Regions from separate parts of the Bradyrhizobium sp. CIAT3101 genome, predicted to be linked through region 1. Evidence: predicted binding sites of a transcription regulator. Region 1 holds the regulator's gene; the other holds the start of a gene.
What was found. The regulator PhoB, encoded in region 1, activates phosphate uptake and scavenging genes when phosphate is short. The targets are predictions, from matches to a motif close to TGTCATNNANCTGTCAT.
Positions count from the first base shown of each region.

Region 1 (7,809 bases):
ATCAGCTTCGCATTGACCTGGTAGGGCTTGAGCACGTTGTGACGGTGCTCGCCTTCCTTGTCGCCCATCGACACCCAGGTGTCGGTGACGACGCAATCGGCGCCCTTCACCGCGGCTTCGGGATCGGTGCCGAGCACGATCGGTGCGTTGGTGGCCTTGATGAAATCGCGCATCACCTTCTTCGGAGCGAGCTCCGGCGGGGTCGCGACATTGAGGTTGAACTTGAAACGTTCGGCGGCATGAGCCCAGGACGCCAGCACGTTGTTGTCGTCGCCGGTCCAGGCCACGGTGCGACCTTCGATCGGGCCGCGATGCTCCTCGTAGGTCATGAGATCGGCCATCACCTGGCACGGGTGCGAGCGCCGCGTCAGGCCGTTGATCACGGGCACGGTCGCGTTCGCAGCGAGCTCCAGCAGCGCCTCGTGATTGAGGATGCGGATCATGATGGCGTCGACATAGCGCGACAGCACGCGCGCGGTGTCGGCGATGGTCTCGCCGCGGCCCAGCTGCATCTCGGCACCCGTGAGCATGATCGGCTCGCCGCCGAGCTGGCGCATGGCGACGTCGAACGACACCCGCGTGCGGGTCGACGGGCGTTCGAAGATCATCGCCAGCGTCTTGCCCTCGAGCGGCCTGACCGGCTGATGTGCCTTCTGCTTCGCCTTCATGGCGGAGGAGGCCGCGAGCATGCTCTTGAGCTCCGACAGCGGCAGCTCGTTGATGTCCAGGAAGTGCTTCGGCGTCTTGCTCATCAGCTTGCCGCCCGCTTGTTGCCGGTCAGCGCAGTGCAGGCGCGTTCGAGCCGCCCGACGCTGTCCTCGATCTCGGCTTCGGTGACGATCAAGGGCGGCAGGAAGCGCACGACATTGTCGCCGGCCCCGACGGTGAGCAGTTTTTCGTTGCGAAGTGCTGCGACCAGATCGCCGGAGGGCACCACGGCCTTGATGCCGATCAGGAGCCCCTCGCCGCGAACTTCGCTGACGACATCGGGATGACGGTCGATCACGGAAGCAAGCTTCTGCTTCAGCAGCAGCGACATCTTCTGCACATGGTCGAAGAAGCCGGGCTTGAGCATGACGTCGAGCACTGCGTTCGCAGCCGAGATCGCCAGCGGATTGCCGCCGAAGGTCGAGCCGTGCGAGCCGGGCCCCATGCCGGAGGCCGCTTCCGCGGTCGCCAGCACCGCGCCGATCGGGAAGCCGCCGCCGAGCGCCTTCGCCAGCGACATCACGTCAGGCGTGACGCCGGTGCGCCGATGGGCGAAGAGATCGCCGGTGCGGCCCATGCCGGTCTGCACTTCATCGAAGGCGAGCAGCAGGCCCTTCTCGTCGCAGAGCTGGCGCAGCGCCTTGAGGAAGCCGGGAGGCGCCGAACGCACGCCACCCTCGCCCTGGATCGGCTCGATCAGGATACCGGCGGTCTGCGGACCGATCGCCTTCTTCACGGCCTCGATGTCGCCATGCGGGATCTGGTCGAAACCGTCCATCGGCGGGCCAAAACCTTCGAGATATTTTGCCGAGCCGGTCGCGGCCAGCGTCGCCAGCGTCCGACCGTGGAAGGCGCCTTCGAAGGTGATGATGCGGTAGCGCTCCGGATGCCCCTTGGAGAAGTGATGGTGGCGGACCAGCTTGATCACGCCCTCCAGCGCTTCGGCGCCGGAATTACAGAAGAACACGAAGTCGGCAAAACTCTCGTTGCAGAGACGCGCCGCGAGCTTCTCGCCATCCGGGCTCTGGAACAGGTTCGACATGTGCCAGAGTTTTGTCGCCTGCTCCTGCAGCGCCTTGACCAGCACGGGATGGGCATGGCCGAGCGCATTCACTGCAACGCCCGAGGTGAAATCGAGATAGCGATCGCCATTGGTCGCGATCAACCAGACGCCTTCACCGCGCTCAAAACCGATGTCGGCCCTGGCGAAAACGGGGAGCAAATGCGGTGCTACGCTGTTGGTCATGATGGTCTCTTTGGATGTTTCGGACGGCCTGAGCGTGCGTTGCGCAGCGCATCATTGGTCCGGAAAACGAAACGTGCCGCCTTTTAAGGGCGGCACGCATCGCCATCTTATGCCTGGCACCAATGGTGTCAATGCCGCCCGGAAAGCCCCGCGAAACGCTGATTCCGTAGTCTTGCGGTGCCGGATTTGCGGGTTTTTGGCCACGGAACATGTGGAAGCGAGTCGTCGGACTCTTGCGCGTGAGTCACGCCATATTGTAGCGTTTGCCTTGTCAGATACGACATCTCGTGCAGCGGTTCTGATCCCAAAAGTCCTCATGTACCGGCGTAAACGTTCGGGCGGCTCATTGCGCCCGGCGAACCTTAAGGGATTCTGGCGGCACGGGTTTTTCGAAGCTTAGGCATTCGTCGTGCCGCCCCAGGATGGCAGGCGCGCGGCGAAGGAAAGGTTACAATGACGGTTTTGACCTGGTCCGACGATCGCGTCGAGCAGTTGAAAAAGCTCTGGGAGGCCGGACTTTCGGCCAGCCAGATCGCCGCTGAGCTTGGGAATGTCACCCGCAACGCCGTGATCGGCAAGGTGCACAGGCTCGGCCTGTCGGGCCGCGCCAAGAGCCCGTCTTCGGCAGCTCCGCGGCCGCGCAAGGCGCGTCCGGCGCAGCACATGATGCGGGTGAGCAGGCCCATCGCGCGTGGCAATACCGCGCTGGCGCAGGCCTTCGAGGTCGAAGTCGAGGCTGAACCGGTCACCTACGACAACGTGGTGCCGATGAGCCAGCGGCTGTCGCTGCTCGAATTGAACGAGGCGACCTGCCACTGGCCGGTCGGCGATCCCTCGAGCCCGGATTTCTTCTTCTGCGGCGGCAAGGCGCTCTCCGGCCTGCCCTACTGCGCCCAGCACTCGCGGGTGGCGTATCAGCCGGCAGCGGATCGGCGGCGGGCGCCGGCGAAGCCTGGCACGCGGTAAGCGCATCCAGGTAATCTCGTCCCGGCACAAGGCCGGGACGACCGGGGAAATAAAAAAGCGCGCCATCCAGCGCGCTTTTTATTTTGTCTGCTTGCAAGAGCCTTAGGCCTGCTCGGCCTTTGCAAACCGGTCATCGAGCGCATAGCCCGCACCGCGCACCGTGCGGATCGGATCCTGCTCGCGACCAAGATTGAGCAGCTTGCGCAGGCGACCGATATGCACGTCGACGGTGCGCTCGTCGATATAGATGTCGCGGCCCCAGACGCTGTCGAGCAGCTGCTCGCGCGAGAACACGCGACCGGGGTGCTCCAGGAAAAACTCCAGCAGGCGATATTCGGTGGGGCCGAGATCGATCGGCCGGCCCGAGCGCGCCACGCGGCGCTTTTCGCGATCGAGCTCGATGTCACCGAAAGCGAGCACGGTTGCGAGCCGCTCGGGACTTGCGCGCCGCAGCAGACCCTTCACGCGGGCCAGCAGCTCGGGCACCGAGAACGGCTTGACGATGTAGTCGTCGGCGCCGGTCGCAAGGCCCCGCACCCGCTCGCTCTCCTCGCCGCGCGCGGTGAGCATGATGATCGGCAGCTGCTTGGTGTCGGACCGCGTCCGCAGCCGGCGGCACAGCTCGATGCCGGAAAGCCCCGGCAGCATCCAGTCGAGCACGATCAGATCGGGGATGTGCTCCTTGAGGCGGGTGTCGGCGTCGTCGCCGCGCATCACCGTCTCGACGTCATAGCCGTCGCCCTCGAGGTTGTAGCGGAGGAGCTCGGTGAGAGCTTCCTCGTCTTCAACCACCATAATGCGTGCGCCCATTGGGTCGTCGCTCCTTAAGGATTCAAGTATTGGGGACCGTGGTGGCGAAGGTCGTCATGTCGCCCTTCGGTCGCTTGTCGGTGATGGCCTGGCCTTCGATCATGTAGAACACGGTCTCGGCAATGTTGGTGGCGTGGTCGCCGATCCGCTCGATGTTCTTGGCGCAGAACATCAGATGGATGCAGAACGAGATGTTGCGCGGGTCCTCCATCATATAGGTGAGGAGCTCGCGGAACAGCGAGGTGCAGATGGCGTCGACTTCCTCGTCGCCCTTCCACACCGCCATCGCCGCCGGCAGATCGTGCGCGGCATATGCGTCCAGCACCGACTTGACCTGCTGCTGCACGAGGTCGGTCATGTGCTCGAGGCCGCGGAACAGCTTGAGCGGATGGAAATCCGTCTCCAGCGCCGCGACGCGCTTGCCCATGTTCTTGGCGAGGTCGCCGATGCGTTCGAGATCGGTCGCGACGCGCATGGCGCCGACGATTTCGCGCAGATCCACCGCCATCGGCTGGCGGCGCGCGATCGTGAGCACGGCGCGTTCCTCGATCTTCTTCTGCAGCGCGTCGAGCTCGGCGTCGATGGTGACGACGCGCTGGCCGAGCGCGATATCACGGCGGATCAGCGCGTCGACGGAATCGACGATCATGCGCTCGGCGATGCCGCCCATCTCGGCGACCAGGCGCGTGAGCTCCTGGAGGTCGGTGTCGAAGGCCTTTGCGGTATGTTCAGAACCCATGTCCTGTCTCCTCAGCCGAACCGGCCGGTAATGTAATCCTGCGTGCGCCGGTCGGACGGCGACGTGAAGATCTTGCTGGTGTCGTCGAACTCGATCAACTCGCCGAGATACATGAAGGCGGTCTTGTCGGAGACGCGAGCCGCTTGCTGCATGTTGTGGGTCACGATCGCGATCGTGTAATTCTCGGACAGCTCCTGGATCAGCTCCTCGACCTTCGCGGTCGAGATCGGATCGAGCGCCGAGCAGGGCTCGTCGAACAGGATCACCTCGGGCCGCACCGCGACGGTGCGGGCAATGCAGAGGCGCTGCTGCTGGCCGCCGGAGAGCGACAGGCCGGAGGCGTTCAGCTTGTCCTTGACCTCGTTCCACAGCGCGCCGCCGCGCAGGGCCTTCTCGACGCGATCGTCCATCTCCGACTTCGAGATCTTCTCGTAGAGACGGATGCCGAAGGCGATGTTCTCGTAGATCGTCATCGGGAACGGCGTCGGCTTCTGGAACACCATGCCGACGCGGGCGCGCAGCAGATTGAGGTCGAGCTTGGGATCGAGGATGTTGGTCTGGTCGAGCATCAGCTGACCGGAGACGCGCTGGCCCGGATAGAGGTCGTACATCCGGTTGAAGATGCGCAGCAGGGTCGACTTGCCGCAGCCCGACGGTCCGATGAACGCCGTGACGCGGTTGGTGCCGAGCGCCAGATTGATGTTCTTCAGCGCGTGGTGCTCGCCGTAATAGAAGTTGAGGTTGCGCACCGTTACCTTGGCCGGGGCTTCAGGCAGAGGCTGCGAGCCGGGATGAACGGCGGGCGTACTGACGGAAACAGACATTTCGCTCATTTTGCGGTCCTCTCGGCGCTCAGGATGCGCGCGCCAATGTTCAGGGCAAGCACGGTCAACGTGATCAGCAGGGCGCCGCTCCAGGCCAACTGCTTCCAGTAGGCATACGGGCTCTGCACGAAGTTGTTGATGGTGACCGGCAGGTTGGCCATCGTCTTGTTCAGGCCCAGGCTGAAGAACTGGTTCGACAGTGCGGTGAACAGCAGCGGCGCAGTCTCGCCGGCGACGCGGGCGGTGGCCAGCATCACGCCTGTGATGAGGCCCGAGCGCGCCGCACGATAGGCGATGCGCTTGATCACCAGCGAGCGCGGCAGGCCGAGCGCAGAGGCAGCCTCGCGCAGCGCGTTCGGCACCAGCAGCAGCATGTCCTCGGTCGTGCGCAGCACCACCGGGATCACGATCACGGCGAGTGCGAGCGAGCCTGCGATCGCCGAGAAGCCGCGCATCGGCACCACCACCGCGCCGTAGATGAACAGGCCGATGATGATCGAGGGCGCCGAGAGCAGGATGTCGTTGATGAAGCGGATCACCGAGGTCAGCTTGTCGTTGCGGCCGTACTCGGCGAGATAGGTGCCGGCGAACAGGCCGAGCGGCGCGCCGATGCCGACGCCGATCACGGTCATGATCAGGGAGCCGACGATGGCGTTGCGCAGACCGCCTTCAGTCGAGCCCGGAGGCGGCGTGTCCGCGACGAACAGTTCGAGGTTCAACCCGGCGAGGCCGTTATAGAGCAGCGTGACCAGGATCAGCGCGAGCCAGGTGACGCCGAAGGCGGCGGCACCGAAGCAGAGCCCGCGGATCACGATGTCCTTGCGGCGACGGCGTGAATAAATCGGGTTCATGTTACTTCCCCGCCTTCTTTTCCAGCCGCATCAGCATCAGCCGGGCGCCGGCGAGCACGAAGAACGTCAGCACGAACAGCAGCAGGCCGAGCAGGATCAGGCCGGACTGGTGCAGGCCGTCGCTCTCGGCGAATTCGGAGGCGATCGCCGCCGAGATCGTGGTGCCCGGCGCGAAGATCGATGACGAGATGCGGAACGAGTTGCCGATGATGAAGGTCACCGCCATGGTCTCGCCGAGCGCGCGGCCCAGTGCCAGCATGACGCCACCGATGATGCCGACACGGGTGTAGGGGATCACCACGCTGCGCACGACTTCCCAGGTGGTGCAGCCGACGCCGTAGGCGGCTTCCTTCAGCACCGGCGGCACCGTCTTGAACACGTCGACCGAGATCGAGGTGATGAAGGGCAGCACCATGATGGCGAGGATCAGCGCGGCGTTGAACAGGCTGAGATAGGACGGGGGGCCGGCGAAGATCGCGCCCAGCACGGGGACGCCATCGAAGATCTTGATCATGAAAGGCTGGAAGGTGTTGGCCAGGAACGGCCCCAGCACGAAGAAGCCCCACATGCCGTAGATGATCGAGGGAATGCCGGCGAGCAATTCAATCGCCATGCCGATGGGGCGGCGCAGCCATTGCGGGCAGAGCTCGGTGAGGAAGATCGCGATGCCGAGACCGACCGGAATGGCGATCAGCATCGCGATGAACGAGGTGACGAGCGTGCCGTACATCGGTCCGAGCGCGCCGAGCACGGGCGGATCGGCCGACGGCGCCCAGCGCTGCGTCCACAGGAACGCGAAGCCGTATTCCTTCATCGCCGGGAAGGCACCGACGATCAGCGACAGGATGATGCCGCCGAGGATGAGAAGCACCGAGATCGCACTGAGCCGCGTGATCCAGTAGAAGGTGACATCGCCGAGCTTGAACGCGCTCAACGCCTTGGCGCGATCATATGGTCCCGCGTCGTCGACGATATCGCTCTGAACGGCCATTTCTGCCACGCCGATCCCCTATGCCAAGAATATACGCTTTTTATTGGTCTCGTGCCCCGGATGCGGCGCTAGCTGCGAAGCGTTGCGACGTTGATCCGGGGCCTCGTTCTTGTGGGTCCCGGTTCAGCGCAGCAGCGTTCCACGCTGCCGCGCATCCGGGACACGAGAGGAGAGCGCTTAGCTCTTGATCTCGGCAGCCCAGGTCTTCTCGATCAGCTGGACGACGCTGTCCGGCATCGGGATGTAGTCGAGCTCTTCAGCCGCCTTGCCGCCGTTCTTGAAGGCCCAGCGGAAGAACTTGATGGCTTCCTGCGAGGCCGCCTTGTCGGTGGCGTCCTTGTGCATGAGGATGAAGGTCGCCGCCGTGATCGGCCAGGACTTGTCGCCGGGCTGGTCGGTCAGGATGACGTAGTAGCCGGGAGCCTTGGCCCAGTCGGCGTTGGAAGCGGCCGCCTGGAAGGCTTCGACGGTCGGCTGCACCGGCTTGCCGGCCTTGTTGACGAGGCCGGTGTAGGTCAGCTTGTTCTGCTTGGCATAGGCGTACTCGACGTAACCGATCGAGTTCTTGGTCTGGCTGATGTTGCCCGACACGCCTTCGTTGCCCTTGGCGCCGACGCCAACCGGCCACTCGACGGCGGTGCCCTCACCGACCTTGCTCTTCCAGTCGGCGCTGG
Region 1 is NZ_CP121634.1:9,079,853-9,087,661, forward strand. It holds gene argF (ornithine carbamoyltransferase) at 1-752, opposite strand, end outside; gene QA645_RS42055 (aspartate aminotransferase family protein) at 752-1,954, opposite strand; gene QA645_RS42060 (GcrA family cell cycle regulator) at 2,408-2,920, shown strand; gene phoB (phosphate regulon transcriptional regulator PhoB) at 3,023-3,730, opposite strand; gene phoU (phosphate signaling complex protein PhoU) at 3,753-4,469, opposite strand; gene pstB (phosphate ABC transporter ATP-binding protein PstB) at 4,481-5,302, opposite strand; gene pstA (phosphate ABC transporter permease PstA) at 5,299-6,144, opposite strand; gene pstC (phosphate ABC transporter permease subunit PstC) at 6,146-7,135, opposite strand; gene pstS (phosphate ABC transporter substrate-binding protein PstS) at 7,313-7,809, opposite strand, start outside.

Region 2 (7,809 bases), 2.3 Mb from region 1:
GCGCGGCGCGCCCTTGCCGTAGATGTGAACGGTTGCGCCCGGCACGCTCAGCCATGACTCGTAATCATTGATCTCGTCGCCGATCAGATTGGTCATGGTGACGACCTCACCGTGACGCACCGGCTTGCCGAGCGGCCAGCCGGCAATGGCGCGGATATGCTGCTCGAACTGGGAGACCGACGCGCCGTCGAGCGTCCAGTGTCCGGAATTGTGCACGCGCGGAGCGATCTCGTTGACCAGCACCTTCGGCCCGGTGCCGTTGGCGAGCACGAACATCTCCACCGCCAGCACGCCGACATAGTCGAGCGCGGTCGCGATCTTGCCGGCGATGCTGCGCGCCTCTTCGGCGAGCGAATCCGGGATCGGCGCCGGCGCGCGGGAAATCTTCAGAATGTGGTCGCGGTGTTCGTTCTCGGTGACGTCGAAGCATTCGACCTGGCCCGAGGCCGAACGCGCGGCGATCACGGAGATCTCGCGCTCGTACGGGATGAAGGCTTCCAGGATCGCCGATTTGGTGGCGAGGCTGGTCCAGACTTTCGCGATGTCGTCGCCTTCGCGGATGATGGCCTGGCCCTTGCCGTCATAGCCGAAGCGGCGGGTCTTCAGCACGGCGGGAAGCCCGATCTTGACGATGGCCTCGCGCAACGAAGCCACCGAGGTGACGTCGGCGTAAGCGGCAGTGCCAATCCCGAGCCTTGTGACAAAATCCTTTTCGGCGAGCCGGTCCTGGGTGGTCTCGAGGATCTTGCGGTTCGGCAGCACCGGGCGGCGTGCATCCAGCACCATGGCGGCGGCGGCCGGCACGTTCTCGAATTCGTAGGTGATGACGTCGACGTCGTGCGCGAACATCTCCAGTGCCTCGACGTCGGCATATTCGGCGCAGGTCGCGTTCAGCACGACGTCGAAGGCCGGCGAATCCGGATCGGGCGAGAACACCTGGCAGCGCAGGCCGAGCCGTGCGGCGGCCATGGCCAGCATCCGTCCGAGTTGTCCGCCGCCGAGGATTCCGATGGTGTCGCCGGGCTTCAGCTTCACCTGCTTTGCGTCAGTCACGCCTTGTCCTCCGGGCGCTCGGCAACGGCCTCGGTCTGGGCCTTGCGCCAGGCGGCCAGGCGGTCGGCGAGGGCCGGATCGGACAGCGCCAGCACGGACGCTGCGAGCAGCGCCGCGTTGATCGCGCCGGCCTTGCCGATCGCGAGCGTGCCGACCGGAATGCCGGCCGGCATCTGAACGATCGAATACAGCGAATCGATGCCCTTCAGCGTCCTGGACTCGACGGGCACGCCGAACACCGGCAATTCCGTCAGCGCCGCGGCCATGCCGGGCAGATGCGCCGCGCCGCCGGCACCGGCGATGATGACCTTGAAACCGGCCGCCTTGGCGCCCTTGGCGAAGGCAAAGAGCCGGTCGGGGGTGCGGTGTGCCGAAACGATGCGGGCGTCGGAGGTGATACCAAGCGCTGTGAGCGTGTCGGCGGCGTGCCGCATCGTCTCCCAGTCCGACTGGCTTCCCATGATAATGGCGATCGGCGCGGTCATGACGTCAATTGTGCTCGGAAAACAGAAGGATAGGCCAGATTAACGGTTCCGGCCGGCGGCTCGCAAGGCGGTGGCAAGGAGAAGGGAATGCACTATCCTGTCTTGGTGAATCCCCGCAAGCCTTCATTGAGCAGGATGCCCATGAAGAAACCAAAAAGGGCGACCGCGGCGAAGGCCAAAAAGGGCCGAAAAACCAGCGGAAGCCGAACGAAAACTGCACCCAAGCGGGCTGTGGCGCCGCCTCGCGCGCAGGCAGTCCGTGCTGCCAAGGGGACGAGGAAGGAAACCAGGAAAGAGCCGAGCGAGGATACCAGCAAGGCGACCATCCGCGCCCTGCGGACCAAGCTCACGCAGGCGCTGCGGCGCGTCGTCGAGCTCGAGGCGGCGGCCGACACCGATTTCCTGCTGGACATCCCCAACCGGCGCGGCTTCGAGCGCGAGCTCCAGCGCGCCGTGGCCTACATGAAGCGCTACCGCGCCAGCGGCGCACTGATCGTGCTCGACGTCGACCGGCTGAAGCCGATCAACGATTCCTTCGGCCATGCCGCCGGCGACGAGGTGCTGAAGGCAATTGCCGCGACGCTGACACGGCAGATCCGCGCCTCCGACGTGGTCGGACGTCTCGGCGGTGACGAGTTTGCCCTGCTGTTGTGGAATCTCAGCGAGACCGATGCCAAGGCGAAGGCCGCGATCTTCGAGCAGGCGATCGACGAATTGTCCTTTGTCTTTCGCGGCCAGCACGTGACGGCGGGCGCTTCCGCCGGCGTCGCGTTGCTCGGTGCCCAGTCCGATGCCGTCCGCGCGCTGGAGGAGGCCGATGCCGCCATGTATGTGCGCAAGGCCCGCCGGCGGCACGAGCCGCGGATCAGGCTCGTGAGCAACTGATCCTACAGCGTGGCCAGATCTTCCGGCACGTTGCCGAATCTGCGCAGCAGCGTGGCATCGCCGAATTCGCCGGTCATGGGATCGCCGCTGCGGCTGAACGCGACCGCGCCGATATGGCCGGCACCGCGCGACAGGGCCTCGGCGCGTCGCAGCGCGGCCGTCGAGCTCTGACACTCCTCGGCGGCGCCCGCGACGGGCGATCCGTCGGCATCGATCAGAAAAGGCATTGCAACGTAATAGGTCACATCCGACATGGCGTTGCTCCGGTGATCAGAACTAGGCGGCGCCGCTCTTGCCCCGCGTCCAGCTGCGCGAGGTCTCGGGAATGCAGCCGGCGGCGATCGCGGCCTGCAGCTCTTCCAGTTCAGCTTCCAGATATTCGTTGGCCATGATCAGCGCCTTGATGGTGCTGCGCAGATTGCCGTCACACATCGCGATCGCCTGATCGCAGGCTTGCTCGTAATAGCTGTTGTCGAGAAGGGCGGGGACTGACATCTGCGGTGTCCTTGCGGGTTGTGCGTGCAGGTTTTTCTTGGGCGATTTCTTGGGTGTTTCCTGGGGCGTCGGCGGCGAGATTTATGTTCCTCTTTTGTTCTTTTTGAGTCAAGCGGATTCATGTGGGCCGCAAGCGGCGACCGCTCGCGGATCAGGCGATGATGTCGGGCGTTATCTGGTCTTCGATGAAGGCGATGCGGTCGCGCAACAACAGCTTGCGTTTCTTCAACCGCTGTAACCGCAATAGGTCGGGGGCGGGCGATTGATGCAGTGCATCGATCGCCGCATCGAGATCTCGGTGTTCCTGCTGCAACCGGGTGAGCTCGGCTTCGAGCTCACGCTCGTCTTCATTGGTCATGTTTGCGGTGGCCGAAAACCGATTAGCTTGAGATTAAGGCTGTGGATGCCCTGTGGAAATTATCGTCCTTGCGCGGCGTGATCGCAAGCGATCTGCGACCTTCGCGCACCGCTCTCTCGCAAGATATTTCAACGATTCGCAGCAGTGTCGCGCAAGCGCATTGATATCATGGATCTTTCACCGCGTGGTTCCTTACTCACGCTTCATTACATATGAATTTTCAAAAATGACGCTGCGACGACGGATATCCATCGACAGAACGAATCGACGGTGTACACTTCTTCGTCCGGATCGAATCCAAGGTCACCCCTACCGAGGAGGTTTCGAATGACAATTCAGGCACATCTGGTTGAATTGGAACGGAAGCACAAAGTTCTCGAAAACGAATTGCACGAAGCTCTCGTGCACCTTTCAACAGACGACCTGCAAATTGTTGAGTTGAAGCGCCGGAAGTTGATGGTCAAGGACCAGATCGAGCGTCTGAAGCAAACCGGCGACACGCTTCACTAGTAACCCCCGTAACAGCGTAAAGTTTGATCGTATCCTTTCAGGCAGGGATTAGAGCGTTTGCGCTCGTCCCTGCTGTTAGGTGCGCGCCGTGCAATGATCGTTGCGCGGCCGCTTAAATTTCTGCGAGCTCTGCGACGTGGTCCGCGATCGCGAGCGACGATGTCAGTCCCGGCGATTCGATGCCGAACAGATTGACCAGACCCGCGACACCATGGTCGCGCGGACCCTGCATCAGGAAATCCTGGGTAGCCACCGCCGGCGGCACGATCTTCGGGCGGATGCCCGAATAGCTCGGCATCAACGCGCCGTCGGGAAGCGTCGGCCAGTATTTGCGGATCGCAGGATAGAAGCGCTCGGCACGCGACGGATCGACTTCATAGTCGATCGTCTCGATCCATTCGACGTCGGGGCCAAAGCGCGCCTGTCCTGCCATGTCCAGGGTGAGATGCACGCCGAGCCCGCCGGGCTCGGGCACGGGGTAGATCAGGCGCGAGAACGGTGCGCGCGCGTTACAGCTGAAATAGTTTCCCTTGGCGAGATAGGCCGGCGGAATCCGGTCGATCGGCATGCCGTCGATGTGGCGTGCCACGGTCGTCGCCGAAAGCCCGGCGGCGTTGACGAGCAGGTCGCATTGCAGCGTCATCGGCGCTTCGCCGCCGGCTTCGATCTCGATCACACCAGCGTCTGCCTTGGCGCGGATCAGCGGCGTGTGAAACGCAAAGGCTGCGCCGGCTTCTTCGGCTTCCCCGCGCAGCGAGAGCATGTAGGCATGGCTGTCGATGATGCCGGTCGACGGCGAGAGCAGCGCGGCGTCACAGGCCAGCGCCGGCTCCAGCGCGCGCGCTGCTTCGCCCGAGAGCAACTGCATGTCGAGCACGCCGTTGGCCTCGGCATGCGCCTTGATCGATTGCAGCTTCTCGGTTTCCTTTGCATTGGTCGCGACGATCAGCTTGCCGCAATTCTTGTGCGGGATGCCGCGCTCGCCGCAATAACGGTAGAGCGCGTGCTTGCCGCTGACGCACATGCGCGCCATCCAGCTTCCGGCGCGGTAGTAGATTCCGGCATGGATCACCTCGCTGTTGCGTGAGGAGGTGATGGTGCCGATGGCCTCGGCCTCTTCGAGCACGATCACTTCGCGCCCGGCCTGGGCCAGCTTCCGGGCCACCGCGAGCCCGACGACGCCGGCTCCGATGACGACGCAGTCGACCCTATCCATGGTTGTGCAGAAGTCCCGTTGAAGTTGCCGAGAGGGCCGGTTTGCCTGGGAAACGGGCCGCGCGGCCGTCGTCCATTAAGGAAGCATTTATCATGTCAGGGCAATTGCCGTATTTCGCGTCACATTTTTCTGTTGGGCGTACAGGCGTTTACCCGATCCAAACCCGTGAAGCCAGACAATCCGCAGTTGAAATCGCGGGTGGCTGATGGCTGAGAAGAACTGGCAGGAAGGCAGCATGCTTCCGATTGCTGTGCAGGCCGTCGTGTGCCTGGCCAGCGCGGTCGCGCCTTCGCGTGCCTATGCCGACAGCTTCAGTCCGTCGCGCTTTCTTGGCGATCTCGATCCCAATCTGGTCTGGGAAGCCCTGATCGGGGGCGTGGTCGTCTGCGCGTTCCTGGCCGCCATCGCATTGTGGATCCATTCCGCGCTGCGCCGGAGCAAGCGTTCGCAGTTGCGACGCAACGCCTTCGTCTCCTCCGCCATGAACAATCTCAACCAGGGCGTGGTGATGACGGATGCGCAGCGGCGCATCATCTTCTGCAACGACCGCTATATCGAGATCTACGGCCTGACGCGCTCGGACCTGTGGACCGGCATGACCGGCTACGACATCCTCGAGTTGCGGCGCCAGCGCGGGGTCCTCGCCGTCTCCGATGACGACTTCTACGAGAAAGCGGCAAGCTCCAACGGGCTGATCAGCGAATTGCCTGATGGCCGCGCCATCCTGGTCAAGTATTTCGTGCTGCCGAACGGCGGCTCCGTGGCCACCCATCTCGACGTCAGCGAGCAGCGCAAGCTGTCGCGGCAGCTCGCCTCGACCAAGCAGTTCCTGGAAACGGTGCTGGACAACGTGCCGGCCTGCGTGGCCGCGAAAAACATCGAGGACGGCCGCTACATCTTTGCCAACAGCGCCTATGAGCGGTTCTGGGGCTTTTCGCGCGATGAGGTCGTCGGCAAGAATGCGCGTGAGCTGTTCGGCCCGAAATCGGCTGCCAGCATCGAGGCGACCGACCGGGCCGCGCTGCTGGCGCCGGAGGGACAATATCGCAACGAATTCGAGGTTGAGGTCGAACGCGACCAGGCCCGGCGCATGGTGGCCTCGATCCGCATCGTGGTCCGCAACGAGAGCAACAAGCCGGAATTCCTGCTGGTGGTGTTCGAGGACATCACCGATCGGCAATCGCTGTCGGTGGAGCTGGAGAACACCAAGAAATTCCTCGAGCTGGTGGTCGACAATATTCCGGTGGCGCTGATCGTGGAGCAGGTCAAGGACGGCCGCTATCTGCTCGCCAACCGCAGCGCCGAGACGATCCTCAACCGCAGGCGTGAGGAAGCCACTGGCCTGACCGCCTCCGACATCTTCAATGCCAAGGAAGCCAAGCTGATCATCGCGCGCGACGAGGCCGCGATCAAGAAGCGCGGGATGATCACCGAGGAGCACCCGATCTCCACCAAGGACGGCCTGCGCCTGTTCCTGACCCGGCGCGCCACGGTGCTCAACGACGCCGGCCAGCCGGAATATCTGATCAAGACCCACGAGGACGTGACCAACCGCCGGCAGACCGAGTCGCGGATGGCGCACATGGCCTATCATGACGGCCTCACCGATTTGCCGAACCGCGCTGCCTTCCTCCAGGCGTTGAACCAGATGATCGAGGCCTGCGAGGGCACCGACGAGGAATTCGCGGTCCTGTGCGTCGACCTCGACGGCCTCAAGGAAGTCAACGACGTGTTCGGCCATGCGCTTGGCGACAAGCTGCTGATCGAGGTGGCCCAGCGGTTCCAGGACGCCGCACGTGGCGGCCTGGTGGCGCGCCTCTCCGGCGACGAGTTCGGCCTGATCATCGACGGCAAGCAGCCCGATGCGGGTCTTGCGCTGGCGCAGCAGCTCGGCGACGCGCTCGCGCCCGAATTCCACATCGATGGCCGCGCCGTCCGTGCCGGCATCACCACCGGCATGTCGATCTTCCCGCACAATGGTCCCGACGGTGCGGCGCTGCTCGCCAACGCCGGCGCGGCGCTGTTCCGTGCCAAGCAGAAATCGCGCGGCACCATCAGCCTCTACCAGCCCGAGATGGACCAGCAGATCCGCGACCGTCGCGTGCTGCACCAGGATCTGTCGAAGGCGATCAAGAACGGCGAGCTGTCTCTGGCGTTCCAGCCCCAGGGCATCGCGCGCGACAGCGTCGCCGAGAGCGAGATCATCGGCTTCGAGGCCCTGGCGCGCTGGCAGCATCCGGTGCGCGGCCAGGTCTCGCCGGCCGAATTCATCCCGATTGCGGAAGAAAGCGGCCTGATCGTCGAAATGGGCGAATGGATCCTGCGCGAGGCTTGCCGCGAGGCGGCGTCGTGGCCGAAGCCGCTGCAGGTCGCGGTCAATCTGTCGCCGGCTCAGTTCATGCACGGCGACGTGGTCGGGCTCGTCCATGCGATCCTGATCGAGACCGGGCTTGCCCCCGGCCGGCTCGAGCTCGAAATCACCGAAGGCGTGCTGATCGAGGACTTCGACCGCGGCCTGGCGCTCTTGCGCCGCCTGAAGGCGCTGGGCGTCCGTATCTCGATGGACGATTTCGGCAGCGGCTATTCCTCGCTGAGCTATCTGCAGGCGTTCCCGTTCGACAAGATCAAGATCGACCGCGCCTTCATCATCAATCTCGGCCGCAATCCGCAATCGGCCGCGATCGTCCGTGCCGTGATCGACCTCGGTCACGGCCTCGAAATGTCGATCATCGCCGAGGGCGTCGAGACCATCGACCAGCTCGCTTTCCTTGCCAGGGAAGGCTGCGACGGTGTGCAGGGCTATTTGC
Region 2 is NZ_CP121634.1:1,962,346-1,970,154, forward strand. It holds gene QA645_RS09110 (5-(carboxyamino)imidazole ribonucleotide synthase) at 1-1,053, opposite strand, end outside; gene purE (5-(carboxyamino)imidazole ribonucleotide mutase) at 1,050-1,538, opposite strand; gene QA645_RS09120 (GGDEF domain-containing protein) at 1,680-2,423, shown strand; gene QA645_RS09125 (hypothetical protein) at 2,426-2,677, opposite strand; gene QA645_RS09130 (hypothetical protein) at 2,700-2,918, opposite strand; gene QA645_RS09135 (DUF465 domain-containing protein) at 3,070-3,276, opposite strand; gene QA645_RS09140 (DUF465 domain-containing protein) at 3,604-3,786, shown strand; gene QA645_RS09145 (NAD(P)/FAD-dependent oxidoreductase) at 3,899-5,002, opposite strand; gene QA645_RS09150 (EAL domain-containing protein) at 5,208-7,809, shown strand, end outside.
Region 2: QA645_RS09140 (DUF465 domain-containing protein) is a predicted target of PhoB. The motif match lies at 3,503-3,519, and genes of this name have one in related genera.